Regions from separate parts of the Streptomyces sp. NPDC025833 genome, predicted to be linked through region 1. Evidence: riboswitches for the same ligand, from Rfam matches in the RefSeq annotation. Region 1 holds a riboswitch; each other region holds the start of a gene.

Region 1 (6,453 bases):
GCGCAGGCCGTTCTCCAGCAGGGGTGACAACACGGCCACGACGAGTTCGCCCGCCACGGCGACGGCGACGCCGGTCGGGATGGCAGCTCGATGGAGCGGCCGGCTATCGTCTGTCGTGCCGCCGTCCTGAGATCGCAGCGGGCGCCGTCACCGGTCCGTGTCCGGGCGGCACTCAGAATCGTCGTGATGGCAGTGTTCAAGCGGTCGACCTCCCTCAGAACGGACTCGGGCGCGAGGTCATGACCGGAGAGCTGCGCCAGCTGTGCCTCGCCCCGCAGGACCGTCAGGGGCGTCCGCAACTCGTGGGCGATCTCATCGGTGAGGCGGCGCTCGTCAGCGAGCGCGTTGTCTATGCGGCCGAGCAGGCGATCGAGAGTCCGACCGAGCTCTCCGAATTCGTCGCGAGGAACGCCGAGGTCGAATCGGCGCCCGGGTTCGTGATCCCCCCAGTCGTCGGCAAGAGCGGCCATCTCGTGAACCACCCGCAACGCACGACCCACCACGAGGTACGCGACGACGCCGGCGAGCAGGATCGTGATGCCACCCAGGACGAGCGACATGGCCAGGCTGCGCCGCTCTGACGTCGCGTACGGCGTCAGTTCCACCCGCACGACCGCCGCGACCCGGTGGCCTTCGAGGCGGATCGGCTGGGCGTACAGCAGGTACCTGCCGACCGTGGTGGTCTTGGGCTGCCCGGCGTCCGCAAGCGCCTTAACGCGACCAAGAAGGCTCCCGGGGACGATCCCGTCAACGAGGTGCCCATCGGCATACACCCACGAGACCGTGTCCAGGGCTTCGTTGCCGCTCTCGATCAGCACGACGTGGCCGCGGCGCACGGTTACGTTCGCCGCCACCGCCTCGGCACGCGTACGCGCCACAGTGTTCGCGTCGGCGTCGGTCACCCGGCTCAGCAAGACGTGCGAGACCATCACCAGCACTCCAGCCTCGTTGCTTGACGCGGTCAGTCCCTGCGTCGGGGCCTTGGTGCCCCCGGGCCTGGTTCTCTGGTGGTACGAGCGAGGACGTGGGCGACTGCCTCGTTCACGGTGCGAAGTTCTGTGTCGTCGCGGCACAGCGTCGGTAGGTGGGAGACGTCGAGGCTCAGCGTCAGGTGTGCCGCGGGCGTGTCGGTGGTGGAGGGGGCCGTGATCCGCCGTGGGGCGACGCCGAGTTCGTCGAGGGCTTGTGCGGCGTCCGGGCGGTTCGCGTACCCGCCGGGCAGTGACATCAGCAGGTGGTCGGTCTCGGTGGTGCCGGTCAGGACGCGTACTCCTGCTTCGGCGATGTCGTCGGCGAGGAGGCGGGCGGCGAGGAGGCGGGCGGCGCGCAGGCTGCGTGTCTGGTGGTCCCGGAACTGTGGTGAGGCCGCGTGGCGGAAGGCCGCGGCCCGTTCGGCCGTGCCCCAGCACGGGCTGTCGGCCTGTTGGCCGGGGAAGGCGGCTGTGTCGAGGGTTCGCGCGATGGCGGGGTCATCGGTGAGCACGACGCCGCCGACATGAGGATGTGTGGTGGTGGTGGCGATGTGGGCGTAGGGCAGGGGGCCGGCGTGGAGTCCGGCCGCGACCGGTCCGGCGACGTTCGCCATGTCCACCAGCAGCAGTGCGCCGACCGCGTCGGCGGCCCGACGCAGTCCCGCGTAGTCGACGTGCCGTGGGTACTCCGGGCGGCCCGCGATGATGAGCCGGGGGCGTCGGCTCTCGGCGATCCGGCGCACGTGCTCGGTGCAGGCGGGGGAGTGGCAGCCGTGCAGGGGGTAACGGATGAGGTCGTAGCGGTCCGCCGGGCCGTCCGGATGCGCCTGGGGTGTCGAGGTGGGGTCGGGGTCCGGCCATGGATGCGGCACGAGCACGGTGTCGCCCTGCCGGAGGAGCGCGGACATCACCAGTGTGTTGGCCTCGGGACCGGGGCGGCAGAGCACGCGGGCATGCGCTGCGCCGAACAGCTTTCCGGCCCGTTCGGCGGCGAGTCGTGCGTCGTCCTCGCTCTCCACGGCGGCCGACAACTCGGGATCCGTGTCACCGGAGAAGGACGGGAACGACGGGAACGTCTGGGACATGGGCGCTCCTTGCGAACGGGGCTGCACGCGACGTGAGAGCAGGCTGGGAGCGGCGTGATCAGCGCATCCACGCCGTTGCCGGTGTCCGGGCCGTTGCGCCGGGACTCACCGACGGCAGGTCGGCGGCGTGAGTGCGCGCGGCTGATGCCGCGGCGCCCCGGGGCCCGCGTCCGGTGGCGGGAGAGAGCGGACACGCCAGGGTGCGAGGAACGGGTGAGTCGTCGAGGCTCCTGGAGGGTGGAGCACGCGCGGGCGCGTGCGGCCAGATGGCCCTCCCCCTCTGTCATGAGCCTGAGAGCTTCACCGCGTAGAAGGAAGCGGCTTGCACCGTGGGCGAGACGCGTGGGGCGTCTGCTTTCCAGAGTCCGCCTCCGCTGTGCGGTAGGGGTGCCTGAGAGTTTCCGGGGAGGATTTGCTCCTTCGGCGCCGTCCCCGAAGGGACGGGCTCTCCCGCGCAGGATCGATGGCGGCGTGTTCGGTTGTGGTGATCCTCGGGCACGAGAACTTACGGGCGGAGCAACAGGCCGTCAAGTGCTGCCACAGGGCCGACAACGGGCTGACACCTAATCTCACTTGATGCCGAGCATGCCCGGCGGGAATTCTTCCGTGTCCGGTCCCACATGTCCGTGAACATGTGGATCGCGTGCAGGCGCTCACTCGCGAATCCACGCCGCCCCATGCACACCGGATTACGTCGATCGGCCGGGCGGCACTCCGGTGTCGGGAGGAGCGGAGAAGGTTCCGTGCGATGTCTGTTTTCCTATGCCGTCGGGGCGTTGCTCAGCACCTTGCCGGTGGTGGCGTCGACGATGACGTCCCGCACGCCGGTGTCGGTCGAGGTCGCCTTGGCGGTGACACGTATCCGGTAGGCGAGGACCGGTGTCTTGCCCGCCAGGGCGCTCACGACCAGCTCGGCCTGGCCGGCCTTGCCCGCGGCCGCGTCGGCCGCCGCGGCCCTGGCGTCGGCGGCGGACTTCTTCGGTGTGGTGCTGGCGAGGGAGATCGCGCGGGGGTCGCTCGGGTCACGCCCAGGTACTGGTCGCGGGCGTCCAGGTGAACGATCAGATCGGCGCCCAGCACCGCGAGGCCGTCGTGCGTGCGCTGGAACCGGACGTGCTTCTTGCCGTTGGCGTCCTGAAGGGCGTCCGTGGCCGTCAGCACGTCGTCCTCGGTCACGCCGGTTGCCGTCGCATGGGCGTGCGCGGCGGCGGCTATGACGGCGGGGGAAGCCTGGCGCGATGCGAGGGGGCCGGCGGCCCGCGCGGGCCGGCCGGGGGCGGCGGAAGCCGAACCGAGTGCGCTCGCACCCACAAAGCTTGTCGCAACCATGACAACCGCCTCGGAAGTGCGTATGGATGCTCCACGCATGGGGAACTCCTCAGGGGGAGGGGGGAGACTGCCTCTTGTGGACAGCAGCGGTGACGCAGAGGATCTTGCGTCGTCGCTGGGGCACTCTCTCCTCAGCACCCTCCCGGGAGCTATCCGTAGGCGCGCTTCTAGGTATCCCTATTTAATGAGCGCCGGCCGCCGCCCAGTCGGGGCCTCGACGGCGGTCCACTCCTGTCGGGCGCTGCCCTTCCGCGCCGGGACTTCAGCGTCAGCTGGTCCGGCCGTTCGCGTCGAAACGCTGGAGCAGGCGCGGAAGTCGCGCCGCCCATGCGGGAGTTGAAGCAGGAAGTCCAACAAGGACGTTGGTGTGGGCCGCCTGGCGGATGGCGGTGTCCTCGCGCGTTGGGCGTGCCGAGGGTGTGTTCTCGCGGGCTGATGCTCTGGCGGGCGCGGCGCCGGGCTGCCTCGTCGAGGCACACGGCCCGGTCGTCCAAGTAACGGCCGGCGCGGACTGTCCGGGCAAGCCCCCGGGTGAGGCTGGTGAGCGTGGCCGTCGCCATGCGCAGCGCGAACCGTGCGGTACCCGGCGGCCGCGGCCGCCAGGTACCCGGAGGCGACCAGGTGGGCCGGAGTGGTGAAGCCAGTTGCACGGTGACTCCGGGTTCACCCCCTGGCCGGCAGCCGCCAAGCAGTCGCCGGGTGCACGCTCAGGCATCGTTCACCCGGCGCCGAAAAGGCGTTCCGCGGTGCGCAGTGCGTGTTCCGCCACCCGCTTGCCCAGGGCGAGACCGGCCACGTCGGCCGAGCGGGTGTGGATGCCGGAGTAGACACGGGCGTCCTCGTTCTCCTGGGACAGCTGACTCCAGGCCGTGTACCTGCGCGTCACTCCGGGGGCGGTGGGGCTGGTCAGTTCGAACGGTGCGGTGTGCGGCCCGGTGAGCGCCGTGAGGACCGTTTCCGCCGCGCCCGCGTAGGTGTTGTGGCCGCTGGGATAGTCGGGATGGGCCGGGGTGACGTGCAGCGGTGTCCAATCGGGGTCCGGGTCGATCGTGCCGGTGCGGATGGCCGTGACGGGACGCCAGCGCAGATACGCGTACTTGGTGTCGGAGGTGGCGATCTGCGTGTCCACCAGGGCGACGTGGAACAGCGCGACCAGCGCGGCGCGTGCGGGGACGGAGCGTGGCGACCGGGCCAGGGCGACCCGCAACGGCTCGGTGTACAGCGTCAGCGAGGAGCCGAACCAGAAGACGGCGGTCTCCGTCTGCAACGCCGTGCGTACGGTGCTGTCCACCGCCCCGTAGGCCCGTACCTCGGCCAGGTCGGCACGGTAGCGCGCGGAGTCCAGGGCGGGCGGCGCGGGCAGCCGGTACTGGTCGGGACCGTCGAGCAGGAAGGGCCTCGCGATCCGGTTGCCGTACTGCGCGGCCGGGGCGTGACCCGGCGGCGTCGGCTGCCACACACCGGGGGCCGCCGGCGGGACGGTGAACGGCTCGTTCACCGAGACCGGGTCCAGACCGTCGCCCTCACGGGAGGCGAGGGCCAGCCGGGCATGGCGCGCGCCGGTCGCCACGCCCTTGGACTTGGCCGGCCCATCCGGAACGCGGTCGAGCGTGCTGCGCAACGCGGCGTCCAGATCCTGGGTGCGGGAGGGGACCAGGGCCACCAAGACGTCGTGCACGGCGGATGCCAGGGCCACGTCCTGGAAGTGGTTCCGGTCGACGCCGGGCGGCACCCTGCGGGTGGCTCGGGTCGCCGCGAGCCAACTGATGGCCCAAGTGCGGTTGTTGGTGATCTGAGTGGGGGCGCCGGCGGCCGCGATGGTGGCGGCCGTCGTGTCGTACCAGTCGAGTGCCACGGACGGGCTCGACGTCCGTTCGTCCGCCCCGGCAGCCGTGGCGGACGGGACGGTGACGGAGGCGGCCAGCAGTGCGGCCGAGCCCAGCGCCTTCAGGGCGGAGCGGCGGGTGGTGAGCGGGTTCACAGGTACTCCCTCGCGGACGTGCGGCAACTGCTTCTGACCGGGGCACAGGTGCGGGTCAGCTACACAGCGCGGCGGCGACACGCAGCAGATCGACGGCGCGTCGCCGGGTGAACCGCAGGGTAATCCGCATGCCGGGGACGCTATCCAGAGCGAAATGGTCGGTCAACAGGGCGAGGTGGTCCGCCTGGCACCGCAACGCAGGCTTTGTGGTTCCGCCATACGCCCGTCATCTCAGACCGAGTCTTGTGTGGTGAGGCGGATCAGTCGCTTGTGGCAGCACAGGGTGGCGGCGGGGCACGGAAAGCCCACGTGGTTGCGGGGATCGCGCTGGTAGGGCTCGATGACCCAGCGACGGCTCCCTGAGCGCTTGCTGGACATGGGGTCCCCCTCCTGTGCTGGGATCGGGTGATTCGCCGAGGCTGTCCACCGGCCGGTGACCAGGGCGTTCCGGCCACCGCGACACGGCCGGCGGCCGTGTCGCGGTGTGAGCGCGTCGATCACTCCGAAGTCGGAACAGGGCCGGCGTCAAAGACCGCGGATCACCAGGTGACCGGCAACGCCTGCAGGCCGCGGAAGACCAGTTCCGGCACGTAGGTGAGCTCGGACTCGTCAACGGCGAGGCGTAGTCCCGGATACCGTTTCACCAGGGACCCGATCGCCACCCGCATCTCCCGGCGGGCCAGTACCGCGCCGAGGCAGAAGTGCGGTCCGTGCCCGAACGCGAGGTGCGCTGCCGGTCCTTCGCGCGTGATGTCGAAGCGGCCGGGATCCGGGTACACACCGGGGTCGCGGTTGGCCGCGACGATGACCGGCAGCACCGGTTCACCCGCTCCCAGTTCGACGCCCTCCAGTTCTACGGGCTCGGTCGTGACCCGGACCTCGGCCGAGGTGAAAAGCCTGCTGTAGCGCAGTAGTTCGTCGACCGCCGGGCCGATCAGGTCCGGTGACGACCGCAGCAGCGCGAGTTGCTCCGGGTGGCGCAGCAGGGTCAGCAACGAGTTGCCCAGCTGGTTGACGGTCGTCTCGTGGCCGGCGATCAGCAGGCCCTCCAGGTTGGCCAGCAGTTCGGGTTCGGTGAGGTGGTCGC
Region 2 (6,453 bases), on a different contig from region 1:
CCAGGCCGATGGCGAGGTACGGCGCCCCGAGCGCGGGCTGCACCCAGGCGCGGCGCAGCGAGCGGAGCGCGGGGGTGCGGTGCGCGTTCTGCGCGAGCAGGGCGTAGAACTGCGGGATCTCGATGCCGGGTTCGGACAGGCGCAGCGGGCCGGCCGGCTGGCGCTCCAGTCCGGCGGCGATGCGGCGCAGGTCCAGCCAGGGCACGCCGACGCCGCCGCCCGGGGCGTGCGGGTTGAGCCAGAGGCCGTAGTGGTCGGGGTAGAGGGTGCGGGCCACGTCCAGGCCGTCGACCACCTCGTAGGAGCGGTTCCAGCCACTGGCCGACAGCTCCTGGGCGGAGGTCACGCAGGGGGCGTAGTGGAAGCCGTCCACCTCCATGTCCCCGTACTGGGCGTCCCGGGAGCCGGCCTGACCGTGCCACAGGAGCATCCAGATCTGGCCGGCGGACGGGGTGGCGAGGGCGCGCAGCAGGGCCTCGTACGCGTCGTAGCGTCCGGGCGTGACCTGGCGCACCATGTGCTCGACGCTGCCGCTGTGGCTCGCGCTCACCTGTCGTACCGGCCCTTCTGGGAGTCGTCCCGCGTTGGGGAACAGCTTAAGCGTCCGGCACGCCCGGGCCCCGTGCCCGTTCGCCGGTGCGGGTGCCCGTACCTCGCCGCGCGGTCGCGCGCCCCCCGCGGGCGGCTCAGTGACCGTGCTGGTAGAACGGGCGGACGTGCTGTTTCAGCCAGCCGGCGACCGGATCGTCGGTCACGTCCAGCAGGACCAGGTTGACCGGCCAATTGACCGGGACTTTGCCCAGGGCCCGGCCCAGTGCCTGGAGGGGCAGGGCGCGCAGGTCGCCCTCCCACTGGGAGAGTTCCACGCCGACGAACATCACCGGGTCGGCCGTCTCGACGGCCGCGAGGCAGCGGCGCGCGGTGAGGACCACGCCGGTGTCGGCGAACTCGGCGGAGGCCGCGGCGAGGAAGTCGACCGGGTCGTCCTGCCAGTCGGGCTCGAAGAGGCGGACCCGGCCGCCGGTGCCCGGGCCGTCGAGCGGGGTGCGGCCGGCGCGGCACAGCTCGGCCACGGCCTGCGGCGGCAGGGGCATGCCGACCACGCCGTCGGGGTTGAGGGCGAGGCCGACCTGCGGGGGCAGGCCGCGGGCGAACTCCACCGCCGGGGCGACGGTGTACGACATGTGGGGCCCGGCCGCCAGCCGGAGCTGCTCCTCGGAGCTGAACACCGGGACGTACGCCTGGCCTTCGGCCTCCAGCGTCGGCAGGTCGAGCTGGCCGCTGTCCGGGCCGCCGCCGGAGGGCAGCGGGATCCACAGGAGGCTGCGGCCGAGGACCTCGACGATCCGGCCGCCCGCCGTGGGGATGCCGAGGGAGGCCGACAGCACCTCCTCCAGTTCGTTGCCGGGCCAACCGCCGTGCGGGTGGGGGTGCGCCTGTGCCGGGAAGTCCGCGGGAATGTCCGCCGGGAAGTCCATCTGCCTACCGCCTGCTGGGAACCACTGTCGGGAGCCTGAAGGCTATCGGGTGGCGGTGACAGTCCCTCATCCCGTGAAGCCCACGCGGACGAGGACGTCCGCCGCGTCCCGGTCCAGCAGCACCGCCGCGCCGCAGCCGGCGGGGAGTTCGCCCCTCTCCACCGCGCCCAGCAGGCGGGCGGTGGCCCGGCGGTGGCGGCGGAAGGCGTAGCGGGAGACGCCCCGGCCGCGTTCGCGCTGGCCCTCCCGGGCCCGGCCGGGGGTGACGTCGAGGAGCAGCAGGTGCAGGGTGGCGCCGCGCCGCCGGGCCTCGCGGCCCAGCCAGGCGCGCACCCAGGGCTGGGTGCCGCAGTCGTGCACGACGACGCCCTCACCGGTGCGCAGGGCCCGGCGGAGCCCGGCGTAGTGGGCGAGGCGGACCAGCGGGCGGTACAGCGCGTACGGGAGCCGGCGCGGCATGCGGGCGTCCCAGCGGTCGCGGGTGTCCTGGGAGTCGACGCGGTGGCCGGCGACCGCGCGGTGCATCAGGGTGGACTTGCCGCTGCCGGGCAGGCCGGTGACGACCACCAGGTCGCGGGGGCCGAAGAGCAGGGCGTGCGGGCTGCGGCCGGCGCGGTCGCGCAGGTCGCGGACGACCGGCGCGGGACGGTCCGCGGAGCGCTCGCGGGCCGGGACGGAGGGCTGCTCCGGCACCGCGAGACCGGCGCCGGCGGCGTAGGCCGATGTCCTGTTCACCGTGATCGTCCTCCCCAGTGGGCACGGTCATGACCCGTACCCGTCGCGTGTAAAGAGAAGGTAATGCGCAACGGTCGGCGGTTCATGCGCGTAGTGCCACAGGTCGGTTACAGATGCGGACCCTGACGGGCCGGGGCGCGGCGTGCAATGATGTGCCCGCCAACTGCATACCGGCCGTTCGAATCCGCGCGGGAGAGTTCCCAGCAGTCCTCGCTGGGGCGCCGAAGGAGCAAGTCCCTCCCTTGAATCTCTCAGGCACCGTTACCGCGTGGGCGAGGCACATCTGAAAAGCGGGCCGCCGTGACGGCGGCTCCACCCAAGGTGCAAGCCGTGACCACCCCGCGGGGCGGTCGAGGCGAACCTCTCAGGTTCCGATGACAGATGGGGAGGAACTTTCCTCGCCCCATCCCTGTGCCCTGGGAGACGACCGACCGATGAGCAGTACCGAACTCCGCCACACCGCGCTGGACGCGCTGCACCGCTCGCTCGGTGCGACGATGACCGACTTCGCCGGCTGGGACATGCCCCTGCGCTACGGCTCCGAGCGCGACGAGCACGTCGCCGTGCGCACCCGGGCCGGGCTCTTCGACCTGTCCCACATGGGCGAGATCGCCGTCACCGGCGCCGGGGCCGCCGCCCTGCTGAACTTCGCCCTGGTCGGCGACATCGCCTCCGTCGGCGTCGGCCGCGCCCGCTACACCATGATCTGCCAGGCCGACGGCGGCATCCTGGACGACCTGATCGTCTACCGGCTGGCCGAGACCGAGTACCTGGTCGTGGCCAACGCCTCCAACGCCCAGGTGGTCCTGGACGCGCTGACCGAGCGCGCCGCCGGCTTCGACGCCGAGGTCCGCGACGACCGGGACGCCTACGCGCTGATCGCGGTCCAGGGCCCGGAGTCCCCCGGCATCCTGAAGTCGCTCACCGACGCCGACCTGGACGGCCTGAAGTACTACGCCGGCCTGCCCGGCACCGTCGCCGGTGTCCCCGCGCTGATCGCCCGGACCGGCTACACCGGCGAGGACGGCTTCGAGCTGTTCGTGAAGCCGGAGCACGCCGTGGAGCTGTGGCAGGCGCTGACCGCGGCGGGCGAGGGCGCCGGCCTGGTGCCGTGCGGCCTGTCCTGCCGGGACACGCTGCGCCTGGAGGCGGGCATGCCGCTGTACGGGCACGAGCTGACCACCTCCCTGACCCCGTTCGACGCCGGTCTGGGCCGTGTGGTGAAGTTCGAGAAGGAGGGCGACTTCGTCGGGCGCGAGGCGCTCGCGGAGGCCGCCGAGCGGGCCGCCTCCAAGCCCCCGCGCAAGCTCGTCGGCCTGGTCGCCGAGGGCCGCCGGGTGCCGCGCGCCGGGTACGCCGTCGTCGCCGGCGGCGAGGTGGTCGGCGAGGTCACCTCCGGCGCCCCCTCCCCCACCCTGGGCAAGCCGATCGCGATCGCCTACGTGGACGCGGAGCACGCGGCGCCGGGCACCGCGGGTGTCGGCGTGGACATCCGGGGAAGCCACGAGCCGTACGAGGTCGTGGCGCTGCCCTTCTACAAGCGTCAGAAGTAGCGACCGGGCGCGGTCGCGGGCGGGGCCCGGTCCCGTGGCCGGCGCGTGACCCTGCGCACACTCACCCGCCCACCAGCGGTTTCCTCACTCCCCCGTCATCAGCACTCCCGCGCGTACAGGAGAATTCAGGCCATGAGCAACCCCCAGCAGCTGCGTTTCAGCAAGGAGCACGAGTGGCTGTCGGACGCCGAGGACGGCGTCTCGACGGTCGGCATCACGGAGCACGCCGCCAACGCGCTCGGTGACGTCGTCTTCGTCCAGCTCCCCGAGGCCGGCTCCACGGTGACCGCGGGCGACACCTGCGGCGAGCTGGAGTCCACGAAGTCGGTCTCCGACCTGTACTCGCCGGTCAGCGGTGAGATCACGGAGGTCAACGAGGACGTCGTCAACGACCCCTCGCTGGTGAACTCGGCCCCCTTCGAGGGCGGCTGGCTGTTCAAGGTACGCGTCTCGGAGGAGCCGGCCGAGCTGCTCTCCGCCGACGAGTACACCGCCTTCACCGCCGGCTGAGGAGTCGTAGTCACATGACTGTCCTGAACACGCCCCTGCACGAGCTGGACCCGGAGATCGCCGCCGCGGTCGACGCCGAGCTGGACCGCCAGCAGTCGACCCTGGAGATGATCGCCTCCGAGAACTTCGCGCCGCTCGCGGTCATGGAGGCGCAGGGCTCGGTCCTCACCAACAAGTACGCCGAGGGCTACCCGGGCCGCCGCTACTACGGCGGCTGCGAGCACGTCGACGTCGCCGAGCAGATCGCCATCGACCGGGTCAAGGAGCTGTTCGGCGCCGAGTACGCCAACGTGCAGCCCCACTCCGGCGCCTCCGCGAACCAGGCGGCCCTGTTCGCGCTGGCCCAGCCCGGGGACACCATCCTCGGCCTGGACCTGGCGCACGGCGGCCACCTGACCCACGGGATGCGGCTGAACTTCTCCGGCAAGCAGTTCAACGTGGTCGCCTACCACGTGGACGAGGCCGGCCGGGTCGACATGGCCGAGGTCGAGCGGCTCGCCGAGGAGCACCGCCCCAAGGTGATCATCGCGGGCTGGTCGGCCTACCCCCGGCAGCTCGACTTCGCGGAGTTCCGCCGGATCGCCGACGCGGTCGGCGCGTACCTGTGGGTCGACATGGCCCACTTCGCCGGGCTGGTGGCCGCCGGTCTGCACCCGAACCCGGTCGAGCACGCGGACGTGGTGACCTCCACCACGCACAAGACGCTCGGCGGCCCGCGCGGCGGTGTCATCCTCGCCCGCAAGGAGTTCGCGAAGAAGCTGAACTCGTCCGTCTTCCCGGGCTTCCAGGGCGGCCCCCTGGAGCACGTGATCGCGGCCAAGGCGGTCTCCTTCAAGGTCGCCGCCTCGGCGGACTTCGCGGAGCGCCAGCGCCGTACGGTGGAGGGTGCCCGCATCCTCGCCGAGCGGCTGACGGCCGACGACGCCCGCGAGGCCGGGGTGAACGTGCTGTCCGGCGGCACCGACGTGCACCTGGTCCTGGTGGACCTGCGCGCGTCCGAGCTGGACGGACAGCAGGCCGAGGACCGGCTCCACGAGGTCGGCATCACGGTCAACCGCAACGCCGTCCCGAACGACCCGCGCCCGCCGATGGTCACCTCGGGTCTGCGCATCGGCACGCCGGCCCTGGCGACCCGCGGCTTCACGGCCGAGGACTTCGCCGAGGTCGCCGACGTGATCGCGGAGACGCTGAAGCCGTCGTACGACGCGGAGGGGCTGAAGGCGCGCGTGAAGGCGCTCGCCGACAAGCACCCGCTGTACCCCGGTCTGAACAAGTAGGTCACCTTTCGCGGGGTACCGCGCACACTGGACGTACCGGCGTGCGCGGTGCCCGCGCCCCGCACCACCCCTCGCATCACCCCCCGTATGGAGGAGTCACCCGTGGCCATCTCGGTCTTCGACCTGTTCTCGATCGGCATCGGCCCGTCCAGCTCCCACACCGTCGGCCCGATGCGCGCGGCGCGGATGTTCGCCCGCCGGCTGCGCAACGAGGAACTGCTCGGTTCCGTGGCGTCCGTGCGCTGCGAGCTGTACGGCTCGCTGGGCGCGACCGGCCACGGCCACGGCACGCCGAAGGCGGTGCTGCTCGGTCTGGAGGGTGCCTCGCCGCGCACGGTGGACGTGGAGACGGCCGACGAGCGCGTGGAGCGGATCAAGCGGGAGGGCCGCCTCGCGCTGCTCGGCGAGCACGAGATCGCGTTCTCCTTCGACGACGACCTGGTGCTGCACCGCCGCAAGGCGCTGCCGTACCACGCCAACGGCATGACGGTCTGGGCCTACGACGCCACCGGGGCGGAGGTGCTGTCGAAGACGTACTACTCGGTCGGCGGCGGCTTCGTGGTGGACGAGGACGCGGTGGGCGCGGACCGCATCGTGCTGGACGACACGGTCCTGAAGTACCCGTTCCGCACCGGTGACGAGCTGCTCCGCCTGACCCGGGAGACGGGCCTGTCGATCTCGTCCCTGATGCTGGAGAACGAGCGGGCCTGGCGCACCGAGGAGGAGATCCGGGCCGGCCTGCTGGAGATCTGGCGCGTGATGCGCGAGTGCGTGGGGCGCGGCATGTCCCGGGAGGGCATCCTGCCCGGCGGTCTGAAGGTCCGCCGGCGCGCCGCCGTCTCCGCCCGCCAGCTGCGTGCCGAGGGCGATCCGCTGGCGCACGCCATGGAGTGGATCACG
Region 3 (6,453 bases), on a different contig from region 1:
ACCCTCGGTCTGGTCGGCGAGTCCGGAAGCGGAAAGACCACCACCCTGCTGGAGATCATGCGGCTCGGGCGACCAGAGCACGGTCTGATCGACATCGCGGGCACGGACGTCGCCGCCCCGGCCTTCGCCGAGCAGAGGCGGAGACTACGGCGCGCCGTGCAGATCGTCATGCAGGACCCCATGGGATCGCTCGACCCGCGCCTGCCCGTCTTCCAGCTCCTCGCCGAACCGCTCCAGGCGGTGGGCGCGGATCGGGCGGCGATCCGGACCCGGGTGGGCGAACTCCTCGCCCTGGTAGGGCTGGACGCCTCGGTGGCGGACCGCTTCCCGGCGGCCCTCTCCGGCGGTCAGCGTCAACGCGTGGGCATCGCACGGGCGTTGGCGACCGAGCCGCGGATCGTGATCCTGGACGAACCGGTGTCCGCCCTCGACGTGTCCGTCCAGGCCGGCGTCATCAACCTGCTCGCCCGGCTGCAGCGCGAACTGGGCCTGGCGTACCTGATCGTGGCGCACGACCTCGCGGTGATGCGCCATGTGTCCGACCGGATTGCGGTCATGTACCTGGGGCACATCGTGGAGATCGGTGACACCGAGGAACTCTTCGCGGACGCCCGGCACCCTTACACACAGGCCCTGCTGTCCGCGATCCCGGTACCCGATCCGCAACTGGAGCGCGCCCGCGAGCACATCGTGCTGGAGGGCGAGCAGCCCAGTGCGTCGCGCCTGCCGCAGGGGTGTGTCTTCGTCGACCGGTGTCCGCTGCACCGGTTGCTCGACGACGGACTGCGGCAGCGGTGCCGTACCGAGCGTCCGGCCCTGCACCCCACGGGGTCCGGCTCCGGCCACCGCTCCGCCTGTCACGCCCGCTGACCGCCCTCGCGACCTCTGTTCCGCAGCGCCGCCGCGCCGTGCGGCGTCCCACCCCCACGAAGAAATGGATCCACTCGCCATGCGACCGAGAACCGCCCCGGCCTCCGTACTCACCCTGGCCCTCGCCCTGACGGCCACCGCCTGCAGTTCCTCCGGTGCCGACGCGCCGGACGCCGGAGGGTCGGCCAAGGGCGCGACCCCCGCCGTGGCGTCGGCGAAGGTCGACTACAACCCCCAGCCCTACGACAACATCAAGGACGGAGGGACCTATACCACGCCCGGGACCTTCGACGACCAGGGCAACCCGTTCAACGCCAATGCCACCCTCACCGCCACCCGGGTGTGGTTCTGGTACAACCCCGATGTCATCACCTACTCCCCCACCGGCGACGTGCAGTACAACCCGGACTACCTCAGCGACGTCAAGGTCAGTGTCACCGGCGGCAACCAGCGAGTCGTCCTCACCCTCAATCCCAAGGCCGCCTACAACGACGGCACCCCGATCGACTGGCGGGCGGTCAAGGCCACCTGGCAGGCCAACAACGGCTCCGACAAGGATTACAACGCGAGCAACACCGAGGGGTACCGGAGCATCACCTCGGTCACCCGCGGTGCCGACGACAAGCAGGCCGTCATCGACTTCAAGGGCGTGGACCCCTGGTGGTCCAGCCTGTTCACCACGCTGCTGAACCCCAAGGCCGCGACGGTTGCCAACTTCAACGACGCCTACGTGAAGAAGGCCCACCCCGAATGGGGCGCCGGTCCGTACACCGTCGGCACCTTCGACACCAAGAGCGGCAACCTCACCTTCGTCCGGAACCCGAAATGGTGGGGGAAGAAGGGCAAGCTCGACAAGCGGATCTACGTCAACCTGGACTCGTCCGCGGCGACCAACGCGTTCAAGAACGGCCAGGTCGACTACGCCACCACGGGCAGCGCGGAGGGCCTGAAGCAGGTCAGCGGCGTCACCGGCACGGAAATCCGCCGCGGCGGCAGCCCGTTCGAGTACTCGCTGTACGTGAACTCGAAGTCCGCCGCCCTTCGGGACGTGCGGGTACGCAAGGCGCTGTTGCAGAGCGTCGACCGGACACAGATCGCCAAGATTCAGTTCCAGGGACTTGACTACTCCGAGCCGCTTCCCGGTTCGGCGCTCCTCTACAGCTTCCAGAAGGGGTACGAGGACAACGTCTCGTCGGTGATCAAGTACGCGCCAGGCGACGCCAGGAAGACCCTGGAGTCCGCCGGCTGGAAGGCCGGCAAGGACGGCATCCGCGAGAAGGCCGGCACCAGGCTCACCGTCCGCTACACCCTGCTCGGCGACGACCCGCTGGACAAGGCCACGGCCAACGCATTCGCCGCGATGCTGAAGCCGGTCGGCATCGGCGTCGACATCAAGAAGGCCGACGAGGCGGACTTCTCCAAGATCCTCAGCGATCGCGACTTCGACCTCTTCCTGTCCGGCAACCGTTCCACGGACCCCTTCGGCGCGCGCTACCTCTACCAGTTCTACGGCACCGACAGCGACTCCAACCTGACCGGTACCGGCACCCCGGAGCTGGACAAGCAGATCCACGCCGCCTCCGAGATATCCGACCCCGCCAAGCAGATCGCCCGCGCCAACGCCATCGAACGTGAGGAACTGGCGCAGTACGCCTTCCTGCCCCTCTTCAGCGGTCCGTCCGTCTACGGCGTCAAGAAAGGGCTGGCCAACGTCGGCGCCACGATATTCGGCACGCCGCTGCCGGAGACCGTCGGCTGGCAGAAGTAGCTCACGAGCGTGGCGGCCGCCCGGCGCGTCCGGTCACGCTGCGCTCGTGTCGTAGCCGGCCAGGAAGGGGCGCACCAGGGCGAGCAGGGCCTCCGGCCGGTGCAGCGGGATGATGTGGCCGCAGTCGTCGATGACGTGTCCGATGAGATTGTCGGTGACGGGCCCGAGTCGGCGTTCGCGGGAATGCGCTGCGCCGAACAGCTTTCCGGCCCGTTCGGCGGCGAGTCGTGCGTCGTCCTCGCTCTCCACGGCGGCCGACAACTCGGGATCCGTGTCAGCGGGAAAGGACAAGAACAACGGGAACATCTGGGACATGGGCGCTCCTTGCGAACGGGGCTGCACGCGACGTGAGAGCAGGCTGAGAGCGGCGTGATCAGCGCATCCACGCCGTTGCCGGTGTCCGGGCCGTTGCGCCGGGACTCACCGACGGCAGGTCGGCGGCGTGAGTGCCCGCAGCTGATGCCGCGGCGCCCCGGGGCCCGCGTCCGGTGGCGGGAGAGAGCGGACACGCCAGGGTGTGAGGAACGGGTGAGTCATCGAGGCTCCTGGAGGGTGGAGCACGCGCGGGCGCGTGCGGCCAGATGGCCCTCCCCCTCTGTCATGAGCCTGAGAGCTTCACCGCGTAGAAGGAAGCGGCTTGCACCGTGGGCGAGACGCGTGGGGCGTCTGCTTTCCAGAGTCCGCCTCCGCTATGCGGTAGGGGTGCCTGAGAGTTTCCGGGGAGGATTTGCTCCTTCGACGCCGTCCCCGAAGGGACGGGCTCTCCCGCGCAGGATCGATGGCGGCGTGTTCGGTTGTGGTGCTCCTCGGGCACGAGAACTTACGGGCGGAGCAACAGGCCGTCAAGTGCTGCCACCGGCCCGACAACGGGCCGACACCTAATCCCACTTGATGCCGAGCATGTCGGCGAGAAATCCGGCTCCACGAGGTGGGTGGTGCTATGGCTTTTCAGGGTGAGCTCGCACAAATCACGCGACGCGGCGGCAGGCGCGCTGTGGGAAAAGCAGCGACAGCCGAAAACCTCGGTAAGACGACGGCATAAAGAGAACAGGCATAGAGAAGAATCTCTCCGCTCCTTCCCGCGGTCTGAGTGCCGCCAGGCCGTTCGACGTTGATCGGAGCAGGCGGGACGAAACGGAACGCAAGGTGATCACCAGCATGTGCACGGGCATGCGTGCCCAGGCGTGCGGAAGAGCCTTCGGCGAGGAAGGCTCGCCGCCGAGCATGCCCCGATGTCCGGGCCGTCCGTGAACACCGCGTCACTGCCGCTCTTGCGCAAGGCCGGCGTCACCTGCTGAGCCGACAAGGGCCACGGACGCGCCGGGAGTACGGTCCGCATCCCGTAGTGGGGTCGGCAGGGGACGCTTTCCGCAGGGCGAAAGGCCGTCAACCGGCCCCACGCGCAGATCCGAGCCCTGGTCGAGCAGGCCGTCGCCACCCTCAAGTCCTGGCGACTCCTCCACAAGATCCGTTGCTCGGCCAACCGCGAAAAACGCGCAAGCACACCAAGCCTCTGGTGGAGACGGATTTCTTGGTCGAAAACCCATCTACCAGGGGCTTTACCTGCCTGTCACCCAACTGAGCTGAGCAGCGGCCAAGTTGAAGGGCTGACTGGCCGCAAGGGAAGCATCATAAACTGCCACCTTTGCGCAAGCGTTGCCATACCATTGCGGCAATCTTTCATGCGCAGACTGGCCGATTATTGGACCCTTTTAGGGATGTTCGCCGCCTTTACTTCTGTGAAATTTTCCTTTTGTTCCAATCGCCGCAAAGGCAAGCTATTTCTATCGGCCGAATGCCTGTCGGGTACCTGACAGGCCACCTTTCGGGCTGTCACTGTTCTGGTCACTCACCCACATGACGGAACCCCGTCAAGGGCCGAACCGGGCTACTCATCAGTGGCCCGCAAAGGAGTCGTCTGTGAGCAGCAAGTCCGTCCTTGGTGGCATAGCCTTCACCGCCGCCCTCGTCGTCGCCGCGCAGACCAGCGTCGCCCTCGCGGCCGACGGAACCCCCGTCACCCACAAACCGCTCTCCGTCGTCCGGCTGACGCCGGCTCAGGAGGTTGCGCTCGGCAAGAGCCAGGCCGCCCCCGTGGCCGAGAAGCTAGGCCTCGGATCCAATGAGCGGCTGCAGGTCGTCGCTGTGACTGCCGACTCCGACGGCGTCCACCACCTGCGCTACCACCGCACGTACAAGGGCCTGCCCGTCATCGGTGGCGACCTGGTCGCCCACGAGAGCGCCGGCGGCGTGATCCGCTCCGTCCAGCACGGCATCGGCGCGATCGACCTCGCCGGCATCAAGCCGAAGGTGTCCGCGGACAAGGCGCGCGCACAGGCCCTCGCCGCCGCTCGCACGTGGACCGCCCAAGGACGCTACGCCGCCAAGGGTCTTGCCAAGGACGCCACCGCGGCCAAGCCCGAGCTGGTCGTCTACGCCGCGTCCGGCTCCCCGCGCCTGGGCTGGCGGACCGCCGTCGACGGCACCCAGACCGACGGCACCCCCAGCCACCGCCTGGTCGTCACCGACGCCCACACCGGTACGGTCCTGTTCCAGACGGAGACCATCGCCTCCTTCGCCCCGACCGGGTACACCACGACGGACGGGAAGACCGCAAAGGCCAAGCCCACCGCTGCGGCCACCGGCACCGGTACCGGCTACTACGTCGGCTCGGTCCCGCTCACCACTTCAGTCTCCGGCACCACCTACACCCTGAAGGACCCGAGCCGGGGCGGTATCTACACCAACGACCTGGGCAACAAGACCAGCGGCAGCGGCACCACCTACACCGACACCGACAACGCCTGGGGCGACGGCGCCCTGTCCAACCGCCAGACGGTGGGGGTCGACGCGCAGTTCGGCGGAGCGACGACCTGGGACTTCTACAAGGACACCTTCAACCGCAACGGCATCAAGAACGACGGCAAGGGCCAGCTGAGCAAGGTCCACTACGGCAACGGCTACAACAACGCCTACTGGAGCGACTCGACCTTCAGCATCACCTACGGCGACGGCACCAGCAACGCCAAGCCGTTCACCGCGCTCGACGTGGCCGGCCACGAGTTCAGCCACGGCGTCACCAGCGCCACCGCCGGCCTGAACTACTCCGGCGAGTCCGGCGGCCTGAACGAGGCCACTTCCGACATCCTCGGCACGGCCGTCGAGTGGAAGGGCAACCTGTCCACCGACAAGCCCGACTACCTGATCGGCGAAGAGCTGAACCTTCGCGGCAACGGCAGCCCACTGCGCTACCAGGACAAGCCCTCCAAGGACGGCAGCTCGGCTGACTACTGGTCGTCCTCGGTGAAGAACCTCGACGTGCACTACTCGTCGGGCGTCGCCAACCACTTCTTCTACTTGCTGTCCGAGGGCAGCGGTGCGAAGACGATCAACGGAGTGTCCTACAACTCCCCGACATACGACGGCTCCACGGTCACCGGCATCGGCCGGGACAAGGCGATCGCGATCTGGTACCGCGCGCTGACCACGTACTTCACGTCCACCACCGACTACGCGGGCGCCCGCACCGGCACCCTCAACGCGGCCAAGGACCTGTACGGCAGCGGCTCCGCCGAGTACAACGCGGTCGCGGCGGCCTGGTCTGCGGTCAACGTCAAGTGACCCGGGTGTAAATCACGGAATGTGTGCTGAAGCCGGCGTGGGGAGCGGCCCGGCACACAGGCCCGATCCGGTCAGCCAGACCGGATCGGGCGTGGGCGGCTGCTCCGCGGAGGCCGGGAGCCTTCTGTGTGCCCACAGGCTGGCGAGGAGCATCAGCTGGCCCCGAGGGACACTCGATCATGGAGGTGTCCCGC

What was found. Region 1 has a riboswitch for glycine ahead of ACZ4K2_RS35530 (PLP-dependent aminotransferase family protein). Riboswitches for the same ligand answer to the same signal wherever they lie in the genome.
Region 2: it holds a riboswitch for glycine, as region 1 does, so the genes downstream of both, gcvT (glycine cleavage system aminomethyltransferase GcvT) here and ACZ4K2_RS35530 (PLP-dependent aminotransferase family protein) in region 1, are expected to answer to the same signal.
Region 3: it holds a riboswitch for glycine, as region 1 does, so the genes downstream of both, ACZ4K2_RS21630 (alpha/beta hydrolase) here and ACZ4K2_RS35530 (PLP-dependent aminotransferase family protein) in region 1, are expected to answer to the same signal.

What each region holds. Positions count from the first base shown of each region.
Region 1 covers NZ_JBVHNF010000033.1:20,952-27,404, reverse strand. Annotated here, with positions in the region: gene ACZ4K2_RS35540 (ATP-binding protein) at 1-33, opposite strand, end outside; partial or broken gene ACZ4K2_RS35535 (histidine kinase dimerization/phospho-acceptor domain-containing protein) at 213-470, opposite strand; gene ACZ4K2_RS35530 (PLP-dependent aminotransferase family protein) at 962-2,056, opposite strand; glycine riboswitch at 2,335-2,420, opposite strand; glycine riboswitch at 2,426-2,519, opposite strand; gene ACZ4K2_RS35525 (PepSY domain-containing protein) at 2,817-3,059, opposite strand; gene ACZ4K2_RS35520 (hypothetical protein) at 2,957-3,232, opposite strand; gene ACZ4K2_RS35515 (vanadium-dependent haloperoxidase) at 4,104-5,366, opposite strand; gene ACZ4K2_RS35510 (putative leader peptide) at 5,422-5,496, opposite strand; gene ACZ4K2_RS35505 (cytochrome P450) at 5,906-6,453, opposite strand, start outside.
Region 2 covers NZ_JBVHNF010000003.1:130,699-137,151, reverse strand. Annotated here, with positions in the region: gene ACZ4K2_RS05715 (enhanced serine sensitivity protein SseB C-terminal domain-containing protein) at 1-517, opposite strand, end outside; gene ACZ4K2_RS05710 (enhanced serine sensitivity protein SseB) at 687-1,478, opposite strand; gene ACZ4K2_RS05705 (AAA family ATPase) at 1,545-2,213, opposite strand; glycine riboswitch at 2,393-2,490, shown strand; glycine riboswitch at 2,491-2,604, shown strand; gene gcvT (glycine cleavage system aminomethyltransferase GcvT) at 2,648-3,766, shown strand; gene gcvH (glycine cleavage system protein GcvH) at 3,899-4,276, shown strand; gene glyA (serine hydroxymethyltransferase) at 4,291-5,553, shown strand; gene ACZ4K2_RS05685 (L-serine ammonia-lyase) at 5,656-6,453, shown strand, end outside.
Region 3 covers NZ_JBVHNF010000011.1:300,778-307,230, forward strand. Annotated here, with positions in the region: gene ACZ4K2_RS21620 (dipeptide ABC transporter ATP-binding protein) at 1-870, shown strand, start outside; gene ACZ4K2_RS21625 (ABC transporter family substrate-binding protein) at 950-2,638, shown strand; partial or broken gene ACZ4K2_RS21630 (alpha/beta hydrolase) at 2,672-2,815, opposite strand; glycine riboswitch at 3,232-3,317, opposite strand; glycine riboswitch at 3,323-3,416, opposite strand; partial or broken gene ACZ4K2_RS21635 (transposase family protein) at 3,861-4,125, shown strand; gene ACZ4K2_RS21640 (M4 family metallopeptidase) at 4,559-6,259, shown strand; partial or broken gene ACZ4K2_RS21645 (helix-turn-helix domain-containing protein) at 6,424-6,453, shown strand, end outside.